2 regions of the Vibrio genomosp. F10 str. 9ZD137 genome follow, and region 1 is predicted to be linked to the other one. Evidence: predicted binding sites of a transcription regulator. Region 1 holds the regulator's gene; the other holds the start of a gene.
The links. The regulator CRP, encoded in region 1, controls carbon source genes, mostly activating them, when cyclic AMP is high. The targets are predictions, from matches to a motif close to TGTGANNNNNNTCACA.
Positions count from the first base shown of each region.

Region 2: a site for CRP is predicted at 5,311-5,326, ahead of ACP45E_RS20500 (ExeM/NucH family extracellular endonuclease). Genes of this name have one in related genera too.

Region 1 is NZ_JBNGCJ010000458.1:236-4,549, reverse strand. It holds gene ACP45E_RS11025 (YheU family protein) at 130-342, shown strand; gene ACP45E_RS11020 (phosphoribulokinase) at 471-1,340, shown strand; gene crp (cAMP-activated global transcriptional regulator CRP) at 1,603-2,235, shown strand; gene ACP45E_RS11010 (DUF1338 domain-containing protein) at 2,398-3,189, opposite strand; partial or broken gene astD (succinylglutamate-semialdehyde dehydrogenase) at 3,229-4,314, opposite strand, start outside.
Region 2 is NZ_JBNGCJ010000935.1:3,982-11,736, reverse strand. It holds gene ACP45E_RS20525 (AAA family ATPase) at 1-1,419, shown strand, start outside; gene ACP45E_RS20520 (Dam family site-specific DNA-(adenine-N6)-methyltransferase) at 1,489-2,334, shown strand; gene rpe (ribulose-phosphate 3-epimerase) at 2,501-3,175, shown strand; gene ACP45E_RS20510 (phosphoglycolate phosphatase) at 3,296-3,982, shown strand; gene trpS (tryptophan--tRNA ligase) at 4,108-5,124, shown strand; gene ACP45E_RS20500 (ExeM/NucH family extracellular endonuclease) at 5,468-7,755, shown strand, end outside.

The DNA of each region.
Region 1 (4,314 bases):
CATGGCGGCCATGTTGGGTTTATCTCAGGGAGTTTAACGAAGCCAAATTTCTGGTTAGAACACGTTCTCCCCGATTATTACGAAACATTAAAGCACGCACCATCCAATCAAAACCACGAATAGGCCACTATGATCATTCCTTGGCAGCAAATAGAAAACGATACTTTAGAAAACCTTATTAAGGAGTTTGTCCTTCGTGAAGGAACCGATTACGGAGAGATTGAATGCTCTTTGCAAGATAAAGTTGAACAGGTAAAAACGTTACTTAAAAGTGGCGATGCGACGGTTGTGTTCTCAGAGTTGCATGAAACAGTCGACATAAAAATGCGTGAATCGCTATAGCCTTCTCGCTTTTCGTTTCACTCACTTTACTGGCGTAGACCTTTCCATTTGGCATGCTATAGTGAAACGCTAACGTTAAGATTTATTGAATACTCAACAAGTAAGTTACATTTACGACAAGGTTAGTCATGTCAGCAAAACATCCTATTATCGCGGTAACGGGCTCTTCTGGAGCAGGAACCACCACCACATCAGAAGCGTTTCGCAAAATGTTCAATATGATGAACGTGAAACCAGCTTGGGTGGAAGGTGACAGTTTTCATCGCTTCACTCGACCAGAAATGGATGTGGAGATTCGAAAGTCCAGAGAACAAGGTAAACACATCAGTTACTTTGGCCCGCTGGCCAACGACTTTCCTACCCTAGAGGAATTTTTCCGTACTTACGGTAACGAAGGAACTGGGCAGGTACGACGTTACCTTCATACCTTCGATGAAGCGGTGCCCTATAACCAAATGCCCGGCACCTTCACACCGTGGCAAGATTTGCCTCAAGACTCAGATGTGCTGTTTTACGAAGGACTGCATGGTGGCGTTGTCGACGGGGATGTCAATGTTGCCCAACATGTTGATCTACTCATAGGCATGGTGCCGATTGTGAATTTAGAGTGGATTCAAAAGTTTGTTCGAGACACGCGAGACCGTGGCCATTCACGTGAAGCCGTCATGGATTCGATTGTGCGATCTATGGATGATTACCTAAATTATATTACCCCTCAGTTTTCTCGCACTCATATTAACTTTCAGCGCGTTCCTACAGTTGATACATCAAACCCACTTAACGCAAAAGGCATCCCAAGTCTGGATGAAAGTTTTGTCGTCATTCGTTTACGTGGCATAAAGAACGTCGACTTCCCATACCTCCTCGCTATGATTGATGGCTCATTCATGTCACGACACAATACATTGGTGGTACCAGGTGGGAAGATGAGCTTTGCGATGGAACTGATTGCAAGACCAATCCTACAGCAGCTGATCGAAACCGGGAAAATTGGATAAACGCTCATCAAAGAAGTCGATTACTTTTCATACCGTGATCATGTGCACATTTTTGCGTAAAATAACCGCGCACAGAAGCGATTAAAATCAAGAAATTTGAAGTAAAAAAGGATACTATTCTTAACCGAGATACTAGATAGCTTGTAGCATGAATAACGTGCTCTTATCCTAAGCAGGCTTATTTTAGGCTAGCTGACTGTATGGAAAGCGACAAGCACACCGCGGAAAGCGACAAGCACACCTTCAGAGGAAGTGAGATATTATGGTTTTAGGTAAACCTCAAACAGATCCAACACTAGAGTGGTTTCTTTCACACTGTCATATTCATAAGTACCCTTCAAAAAGCACGCTGATTCACGCCGGTGAAAAAGCCGAAACGTTGTACTACATCGTTAAAGGTTCTGTAGCGGTACTGATCAAGGATGAAGAAGGTAAGGAAATGATTCTTTCTTACCTAAACCAAGGTGATTTTATTGGCGAGCTAGGCTTGTTTGAAGAAGATCAAGAGCGTACTGCATGGGTTCGTGCTAAATCTCCTTGTGAAGTTGCTGAGATTTCTTTCAAGAAATTCCGTCAACTTATCCAAGTTAACCCAGACATTCTAATGCGTCTTTCATCACAAATGGCTAACCGTCTACAAGTGACAAGCCAAAAAGTGGGTGATTTAGCCTTCCTAGATGTGACTGGCCGTATTGCACAAACGCTTCTTAACCTAGCAAAACAACCTGATGCAATGACTCACCCTGACGGCATGCAGATTAAGATCACTCGTCAAGAGATTGGTCAAATCGTTGGCTGTTCTCGTGAGACCGTTGGTCGTATCTTGAAGATGCTAGAAGAACAGAACCTAATTTCTGCACACGGTAAAACTATCGTTGTATACGGAACTCGTTAATTTCTAATGATTAGAAATTGATAAAAATTAGAAAGCCACCCTCAGTAATTTGGGTGGCTTTTTTATGTCTATCGTTTTTTATATTGTCGACCACAAATCAAAACGAAAAACGGTTCTATTGGCTATTAGTACTTTTCACTTAGCTATTATAATACTTTGTACTTAGCTATCAGTACTTTCAAAAATCTTATCGGCTGAAGCTGCCACAAAACCCGTGTAAAGTTCACCATTTGCCATCGGATAACGCTTGGCAAACTCATAAAAGCCACCTGGGATCGATTTAGTGCCATCGCTAAATGTCACCTCGACCTTATCGGCCATCGTCGAAGACTGCTCAAGCAACACCTCTGGTGAGCCTTTCACTTCGCCACCCGATTCATTTATCTTAAAACCCGCTTGGCGAAGATGATCGTTGACGTCTTTCACTTCTGAAAATTGATTGAGTTGATTCACACTCACAGTAAAGTGATTGGCCCCATAACCATGGGCCGCTAGCCATGCTGCATATTCACTCTCGCCGGCTAATGTTTGGTAATCAGTATCACTTAGATCCCAAAGACGCCCACCAAACAAGAATTCATGACCTTTCAGCTTACTATGATCCACTTGCTCAACAAGCTTAGCAACGATCTGTTGTAACTCACTTGAACACTCATCCACTTTAAGCTCACTAATAAACACTTTCGGTTGCTTCGGGTCAGGGTGTTCATAGTGTTTCGCGACGAGTTTTTTACTCTCGAACTCATAGTCACCGCATGCCACGTACCCAACATCCAAAAATGGCTTCGCTAACGTAGCAATACCAAGACGAGAAGAATTGAAGGTCCTCAAGGCGATATGGTCATTAATCAAAACGTCCTCTTCGCGCAGCAATTTATGCACAATCTCAGCCGATGGGCACAGATGCTCAATATAATCATTCCATAAAGCCGTAAATAAAGTATCCGGTGTCATAACGAGTCCTTAATTCGGTGATGATATATAAATAGAAAGTTACAGTTCAATCCCTGGGCTAAACGTCGCTGGTAATAGAGTTTCGTCGCCTTCCATTGAAGCCATTGGATATGCGCAGTAGTCAGCAGCGTAATAAGCACTTGGTCTTAGATTACCTGACGCACCAGGGCCTCCAAATGGTGCATCACCACTGGCCCCGGTCAACTGTCTGTTACGGTTCACAATACCAGCACGAATGTGGTCAACAAAGTAATCCCATTCGCTGTCGTCAGTTGAAATAAGCCCCGCGGATAATCCAAAGCGAGTGTTGTTAGCCATCTCTACTGCTCGTTCTAAGCTGTCATAGCGAACGACTTGCAATAGCGGCCCAAAGTATTCTTCATCTGGTAACTCATCGACCGCAGTCACATCGATGATACCTGGTGAAACAAAGGCCGCTTCCCCTGCTTTGGCTTCTACCAGACTTTCGCCCCCAAGAGAATGAAGGTGAGCTTGAGCGTGCAAAATAACCTTAGCGGCATCCATCGAGATTTGAGGGCCCATAAACGGCGCAGGTTCAGCAAAAGGGTGATCCACTTTTATTTTTCTGGTGGCTTCAACAAGACGACCGAGCAATGCATCCCCTTTCTCTCCTTGCGGAACGTAAAGGCGACGGGCACAGGTACAGCGTTGACCTGCACTGATGAAAGCAGACTGAATGATGGTATAAACCGTCGCGTCAACATCCCCAAACTGCTCAGAGATCACCATTGGGTTGTTTCCACCCATCTCTAGTGCCAGCATTTTACCTGGCTGACCTGCAAATTGGCGGTGTAATACGTGCCCCGTATTGGCACTGCCGGTAAAGAGCACACCGTCAATGCCTTTGGAATCTGCCAGAGCAATCCCCGTTTCTTTGGCACCTTGAACCAGATTAAGCACACCAGCTGGTAAACCTGCCTGTTGCCATAGCTTCATAGCAAACTCACCCACCCACGGCGTTTGCTCTGAAGGTTTAAACACCACCGTGTTTCCCGCTAGCAATGCTGGCACGATGTGACCATTTGGAAGGTGGGCAGGGAAATTATAAGGCCCGAAAACGGCCATCACACCTAATGGTTTATGACGCAGAACGATTTGGTTTCC
Region 2 (7,755 bases), on a different contig from region 1:
ACTAATTTCGGCTCCAATCTTGTCACCGTCGGTGGTGAGATTGGTGCGGGAAAATCGTGGTTGGCGCAACGTTACCTAGAAGCTTGGGCGCAAGATAAAAATCAGTCATTGCTGATGTGTCACCCCAATCAAGATGACTCTCAACGCCGTTCTACTATTTTAAATCAGATCATTTCCAACTCTCTTTTTAGCCCCCAAGATTCCCTCGTTGATAGCCTTGAGCAAATCTTAGAAGGCGAACCTTGTGATCTCGTCATTGTGGTTGATGATGCCCACTTATTGACCGAGTCGTTTATTTCAGAACTGTGGATGTTGGTTCTTGAAGCGCAAAGCAATCCCCATTGGAGCATTAACGTCGTTCTGTTTGCTAAATCCAATAGCATCGAGGGTTTGCTAACCCGTTTAAGCTACGGGCAAGAGCACAAACCGATTGAATTAGAGGTTGATTCACTACGTTCAGAAGAGGCGGAGCGGTTCTTTGAATTTCTTGTCATTCGATATGTGGATGATAATCTAGAAAAACGAGTTCGTCAGGTGTACAAAAAGACCCCGCCTTTACCGGGTGCAATCATGGCATTAGGAGATCATAAAGTGGAAAAACGTATCATCATTCGTTCAATTGTCGGCTCTCCTGGCAAAATTGCTGCACTCATTATTTTACTCTTGTTGATTATTGGTGGTGGTTACTATTGGATGATTAGCCAGCCTTCACCCGATGAGAAAGCGCAACAGATAACCGATAGCCTTGAACAGACCGTTATCCCAACGCTTCCTAGTGTGTCTTCATCGGTTACGACGATGGATGGCGAGTTGGTTACCAATGAAAACCAAGGTGGTGCTGAACTTGTTGATCCTAGCTACCAAGGTGCGATTGATGACAGTATGTCGCTCCCACCGGATGTGGTGGACGAAACGGCAAGTGTAGGGCTCGCTGATGATGATCAGCAACGTGTCGTGATTAACTCGGATGTGGTTGATGCCCTGTTAGATGATAAACCGGCGGACACCAGCACGATTGACAATGCCATTACAGACGCTCAGCAACAAGCCGATGAGGGTGTTGAAGCAGAATCTGTGATTGAAGCCGAATCCGCACCGAGTGAAAAAATCATCACATTCTCATTTTCTCGCGAGGCATTGAAGGCATTTTCACCGCGTAGTTACACGCTCCAACTCGCCGCCATGAACTCGTTAACCGAAGTCCAAGAATTTATCGAGCAGTACGCTATCGAAGATCAAGTTCGTGTTTATCCAACCATGCGAAATGACATCGAGTGGTATATTGTGACTTATGAAAACTACCCAACGATTCAGGTTGCCAGAGACGCCGTCGATACACTGCCAGAAGCGCTGCGTGAACTTGGGCCTTGGGCGAAATCAATGAGTCAGGTTCATAGAGAAATCGATCGTGAGAAATAACGCTGAGCTTAATGCGAAAATATGTTACATTTCGCAGCCTTATTTTGTGGTGGATAGACAGAGCAGTAAATGAAAAAGCAGCGTGCCTTTTTAAAATGGGCGGGTGGAAAATATGGCCTCGTTGAAGATATTCAACATCACCTGCCTCCTGCTCGTAAGTTAATAGAGCCCTTTATTGGCGCTGGTTCCGTTTTCCTTAATACAGATTTTGAGCAATACCTGCTGGCTGATATTAACCCGGACCTCATTAACTTATACAATCTCTTAAAAGAGCAACCCGAGCTCTATATTTCAGAAGCCAAACGTTGGTTCACTCCACACCATAATCAAAAAGAGGTGTACTTAGACGTACGCGCTCAATTCAATGCAACCGATGATGTGATGTATCGTTCATTGGCCTTTCTGTACATGAACCGTTTTGGCTTTAATGGCTTGTGCCGTTATAACAAAAAAGGTGGGTTTAACGTGCCGTTTGGGTCATACAAAAAACCCTACTTTCCAGAAGCGGAACTCGAGTTTTTTGCGCAAAAAGCAAAGAAAGCGACCTTTATCTGTGAAGGTTACGTTGAGACATTCAAACGGGCTCGAAAAGGCTGTGTAGTTTATTGCGACCCTCCTTATGCACCATTGTCGACGACATCCAACTTTACCTCATACGCAGGAAATGGGTTCTCACTTGACGACCAAGCGGCTCTAGCGGATATCGCTGAGAAAACCGCTTATGAGCGCGGTATTCCGGTATTGATTTCCAACCATGATACAACGCTGACTCGTCGTCTTTATCACGGAGCACAACTCAACACCGTGAAAGTAAAACGAACCATCAGTCGGAATGGCGCTGGGCGCAATAAAGTCGATGAGCTACTTGCGCTGTTTTATGAAAAACAAAATCACATCGCAGACAAATCACTTTAAGCACTAGGATCTCACGACTGGCTTATGTAGAATTGCGCGCGAAACTTGTTCAATCCCCGTTTTAGTTAACTCGCGATTTGAACGGTTTATGTATCCGTTTGGTTGTTTATCCCATTAGGTATTTTAAGCACGCATTTAAGTACGAATTTAAACATAGAGGCTAGGTATGAAAGATTTTCTCATCGCTCCATCCATTTTATCGGCGGATTTTGCTCGCCTAGGCGCAGACGTTGAAAAAGTACTCGCAGACGGTGCCGATGTTGTGCACTTCGATGTGATGGACAACCATTACGTACCTAACCTAACGTTCGGTGCGCCAATCTGTAAAGCATTGCGAGACTATGGCATCACTGCACCAATCGATGTTCATCTTATGGTGAAGCCGGTCGATCGCATTATCCCAGATTTCGCGAAAGCGGGCGCGACGATGATTACGTTCCATGTCGAAGCCTCTGAGCACGTTGATCGTACTTTACAGCTTATCAAAGAACATGGTTGCCAAGCGGGCGTGGTATTAAACCCTGCAACCCCATTGTCTTGTCTTGAGTTTATTATGGATAAGGTCGACATGATTCTTCTGATGTCGGTGAACCCAGGGTTTGGTGGTCAATCGTTTATTCCTCACACTCTTGATAAGCTTCGTTCTGTTCGTAAGATGATTGATGAATCTGGCCGTGATATTCGCTTAGAGATTGATGGTGGTGTTAAAGTCGATAACATTCGAGAGATCGCTGAAGCCGGCGCCGATATGTTTGTTGCAGGTTCTGCAATATTTGGTCGTCCTGATTACAAAGAAGTCATTGACGAAATGCGCGCTGAGCTTGCAAAAGTTAACGCATAAAAGTAGAACTAAGGTCTGTTGACCTAAAATCAAAAATTTAAATTAAGGGGGGCGCATTGCCCCCTTTTTTACGTCTTGTAGCTCAACCTTTAAGACGAACATAATAAATAGGAAAGTAAGATGCCATTAAGCTCAATAAAACTGATTGCCTTCGATTTAGATGGAACTCTGTTAGATAGCGTGCCAGATCTGGCGATCGCTGCTGACCTTGCTGTCAAAGCCTTGGGTTTCCCATCTGTAACGGAAGAACAAGTTCGTGATTATGTTGGCAACGGTGCAGACATACTGATTGGCCGATCCCTCAGCCAGAATTTAACCGTGAATCCAGAGTTGAGTGAAGAGACTCGCCGTAAAGCCCGCATCTTGTTTGATGACTTTTATGAGCAAGGGGGTCATAAGCTGAGCCACCTTTATCCATCGGTTAAAGAGACCCTCGCGGCGCTCTCCAAAGCGGGCTTTACTATGGCTATCGTGACCAACAAGCCGACGAAATTTGTGCCGGACGTGCTGGCTCAGCATGATATTGCTCAGTACTTTACTGATGTCATTGGTGGCGATACTTTCGCGAACAAAAAACCGGATCCGATGGCGTTAAACTGGTTGCTAGAAAAACATGGCGTTAAAGCGGATGAAATGCTGATGGTCGGGGATTCGAGTAATGATATCAAAGCCGCCAAAAACGCCGGTTGCTATTCATTTGGTCTTACCTATGGTTATAACCACGGTGAGCCGATTTCTGCGTCTAACCCTGACTATGTGGCTGATGATATTGGTCAATTGCTCGAAGTCGTTCTCGTTTCAGCGTAAAGCTCAGAAAAGTTACGACAAGCCTCTAGTAATATACTTGCCAATGAGTACACTGCTAAAACCGTGTTGATCAATTCGACACGGTTTTTTTAATTAATCATTATGAAGTCAAAGGAATCATTAGCATGAGCAAGCCCATCGTATTGAGTGGTGTTCAACCATCAGGTGAACTTAGTATCGGTAACTACTTGGGTGCTCTACGTCAGTGGCAGCAGATGCAAGATGATTACGATTGTCAGTATTGCGTTGTCGACCTGCACGCCATTACGGTTCGTCAAGATCCAAAAGCGCTGCATGAGGCGACTCTAGACGCATTGGCCATCTGTCTTGCGGTTGGTGTTGATCCAAAGAAGAGCACGCTATTTGTTCAATCACACGTCCCAGAACATGCTCAACTTGGTTGGCTTCTTAACTGTTACACTCAAATGGGTGAACTGAGCCGTATGACTCAGTTTAAAGATAAGTCTGCACGTCACTCAAACGACGTAAATGTAGGTTTATACGATTACCCTGTGTTGATGGCAGCAGATATCTTGCTTTACGGCGCTCACCAAGTGCCAGTAGGTAGCGATCAGAAACAACACCTAGAGTTAGCGCGTGATATTGCGACTCGTTTTAACAACATCTACGGCCCTGAAACGCCAATCTTCCAAGTGCCAGAACCGTACATTCCACAAGTGAATGCTCGTGTAATGAGCCTGCAAGATGCGACTAAGAAGATGTCTAAGTCAGACGATAACCGTAAGAATGTAATCACTCTGCTAGAAGAGCCTAAGTCGATCATCAAGAAGATCAATAAAGCTCAGACCGATGCTGAAACGCCACCACGTATCGCTAATGATTGGGAAAACAAAGCCGGTATCTCGAACCTAATGGGTTTGTACTCTGCGGCAACGGGTAAAACGTTCGAAGAGATTGAGGCTGACTATAAAGGCGTTGAAATGTATGGGCCATTTAAGAAAGATGTGGGCGCTGCATTGGTAGAGATGCTTGAGCCGATTCAATCTGAATACCACCGGATCCGTGCTGATCGTGCTTACATGGACGCAGTAATGAAAGCGGGTGCAGAAAAAGCGTCAGAACGCGCTGCTGTGACACTGAAAAAAGCGTACGAAGCGGTGGGTTTTGTTGCCCGCCCATAAACGAATGCTGAGTCTTCGTTGATTCTATAACGACAATAGCACCGTGATTGTTCAAAGCCTTTAGCCATGCTAAGGGCTTTTTTATTTATAAATCCATCAGTTATCTACAGGCCCCCACCAATCCTCTCTTTCCGTTTACTTTGCTTGTTGAAAGCATGCGCTCCATTCAGCTATTTGATTTGTATATGAGATCGAGATCTCGATAAATAGGGTGAATGTTTCTATTGCTTACATAAAAGTCCAACACTGAGCGGGCAAAATAAAAACGACAATTCAATTAACGTGACATGGAACACCATCTTAAATGCAACACGACATTCTTGATGGTACTCAGAGGTAGATAATGGAAACCAAATTTACACGTAGCTTGCTTGCTCTTGTGGTGGGTTCAACGCTGGCTGCACCCGCACTCGCTGATGTGATTCTTTCTCAATATGTGGAAGGCACCAGTTACAACAAAGCCATCGAAATTGCCAACACCGGTGATACCGCCGTGAGTTTAGATGGCTTTCAATTGGCTAAATCGAGCAATGGTAATGGCTCATGGGGAAGTACTTTGTCTCTTGCCGGCAAAGTGATTGAGGCGAATCAAGTCTTAGTCATTTCTCACTCAAGCGCAAGCCAGGCGATACAAGATGTCACCAATGAGAATAACGGCTCAGTGGTGAACTTTAATGGTGATGACCCGATAGCACTGCTCAAAGCTGATGGCAGTGTTCATGACATGCTAGGCATTATGGGTGATGTCGATTGGGGTAAAGATGTGACCTTGGTTCGTGCCGAGCTGACCCCTTCTACCACTTACCAAGCATCTCAATGGGTGGCACTAGCCACTGACAATATTGAAGGGTTAGGGGCGTTGGAAGCGGTTGAATTGCCACAAGCCTTTGCTTGTACTCAAAACGATTCAACGCCCGTCTTTACTGCTATTCAAGATATCCAAGGAGAAGGGGCTAGCTCTCCGTTTATCAGCGGCTACCCATATATTACGGATGAGGAATATTTCGTCGAAGGTGTGGTGACGGCGGTGACCACAGGGCTGACGAAAGGGTTTTATCTTCAGGCCTTGAATGACGACTATAATTCAAGCACATCGGAAGGATTGTTTGTTCATACTAATTCATCTCAATCAGACTTAGTGGCTGGTGATATTGTTTGTGTCAAAGGTAAGATCCAAGAGTATTACAGCCATACTCAACTCAAAGTAGAAAACAACAACTGGATTAAGGTCAGTGGCCAAACGGCACCTTCAGCGGTTGCCATTGAAATACTAGAAAGCGATGAAAATTTCGAACAAACTCTAGAGCGCTATGAAGGCATGTTAGTCAAAACCACAGAAGCGCTTGATATGCGTGTGACGCGTACATTTGGCTATGACTATGCCGGGCGTCGTGACAATATGGTGCTGGCGCAAGGTGAAATTAATATGCAGCCAAACCAATTGTATGCGGCAGGCTCTGAGCAAGCGAATGAGCAAAATCAGCGTAATAAACTGGCTCGAGTATTTGTTGAGACCGATCAGAAAGCCCCCAACGGACAGATCCCGTACTATCCAGACTTTGGCCGCACAGATATCGATCAAAATGGGTCAACGGAAGATTACATTCGCATCGATGATTCGATTATTGGGCTAGAAGGTGTTTTAAGTTACAGCTACGGCGAGTATCGACTCATTGCGACCAATCAATTGAGCCGTGATAATTTTGTTCGCAACGATCCACGTACTGAACGCCCTCAAATGAATCGAGGGGATTTACGTATCGCGACATTCAATGTATTGAACTACTTCAATTCTCCATTTGGTGGTGATGCGAATTTACATGGCGACAACCGCGGTGCAAATAGCTACGAAGAGTTTGAAGTTCAACAGCAAAAAATCGTCAATGCTATTTTGTTGCTTGATGCCGACATCATTGGCTTGATGGAAATTGAAAACAATGGGTTTGGTGCCAGCGGAGCGATTACGCAACTCGTCGATCAAATTAACTTGCGTATCCCGAAACAAAAAGATCACTATAAATTTGTGGCGATCGATTCTAATCAAGACGGTGAGACCAATCATCTGGATTCCATTGGGACCGATGTCATTACTACGGGTGTGATTTATCGCAGTAAGGCGGTGAAGCTAAAACAGAGCCGCGTGATTGCGATGCCAAGTCAGCTGGCACCTGAAGTGATCGATGATAAGGGCAAAGTGATTGAAAGTGGTAAAAACTATCAACGTGATTCTCTTGCTCCTACGTTTAAAGTGAAAGGAACGAAAGAAAAAATCACCGTTGCAGTGAATCACCTTAAATCGAAAGGCTCAAAATGTTGGGAAGATGCGGCTCCGATTGAGCAAGGCGGTCAAGGCGGGGTTGACGCCGATAAGCAAGGGTCGTGTGAAAACTTCCGAGTTGCTGCAGTGGTTGCGTTAGGTGAAGCTCTGGAAGAGATCAAAGGGCATAAAGTCATTCTTGGTGATATGAATGCGTATGGTAAGGAAGATCCAATGCTTATCCTTACCGATTACAGTGCTGAGAAGTACGGCAAAGAGATCAAAGCGGCACGTAATACCTTTATTGCGGGTGAACCACAATTTGGTGATGATGGTGCTGTGATCACCAAGAATTTCGGTTATATCAATGCGGT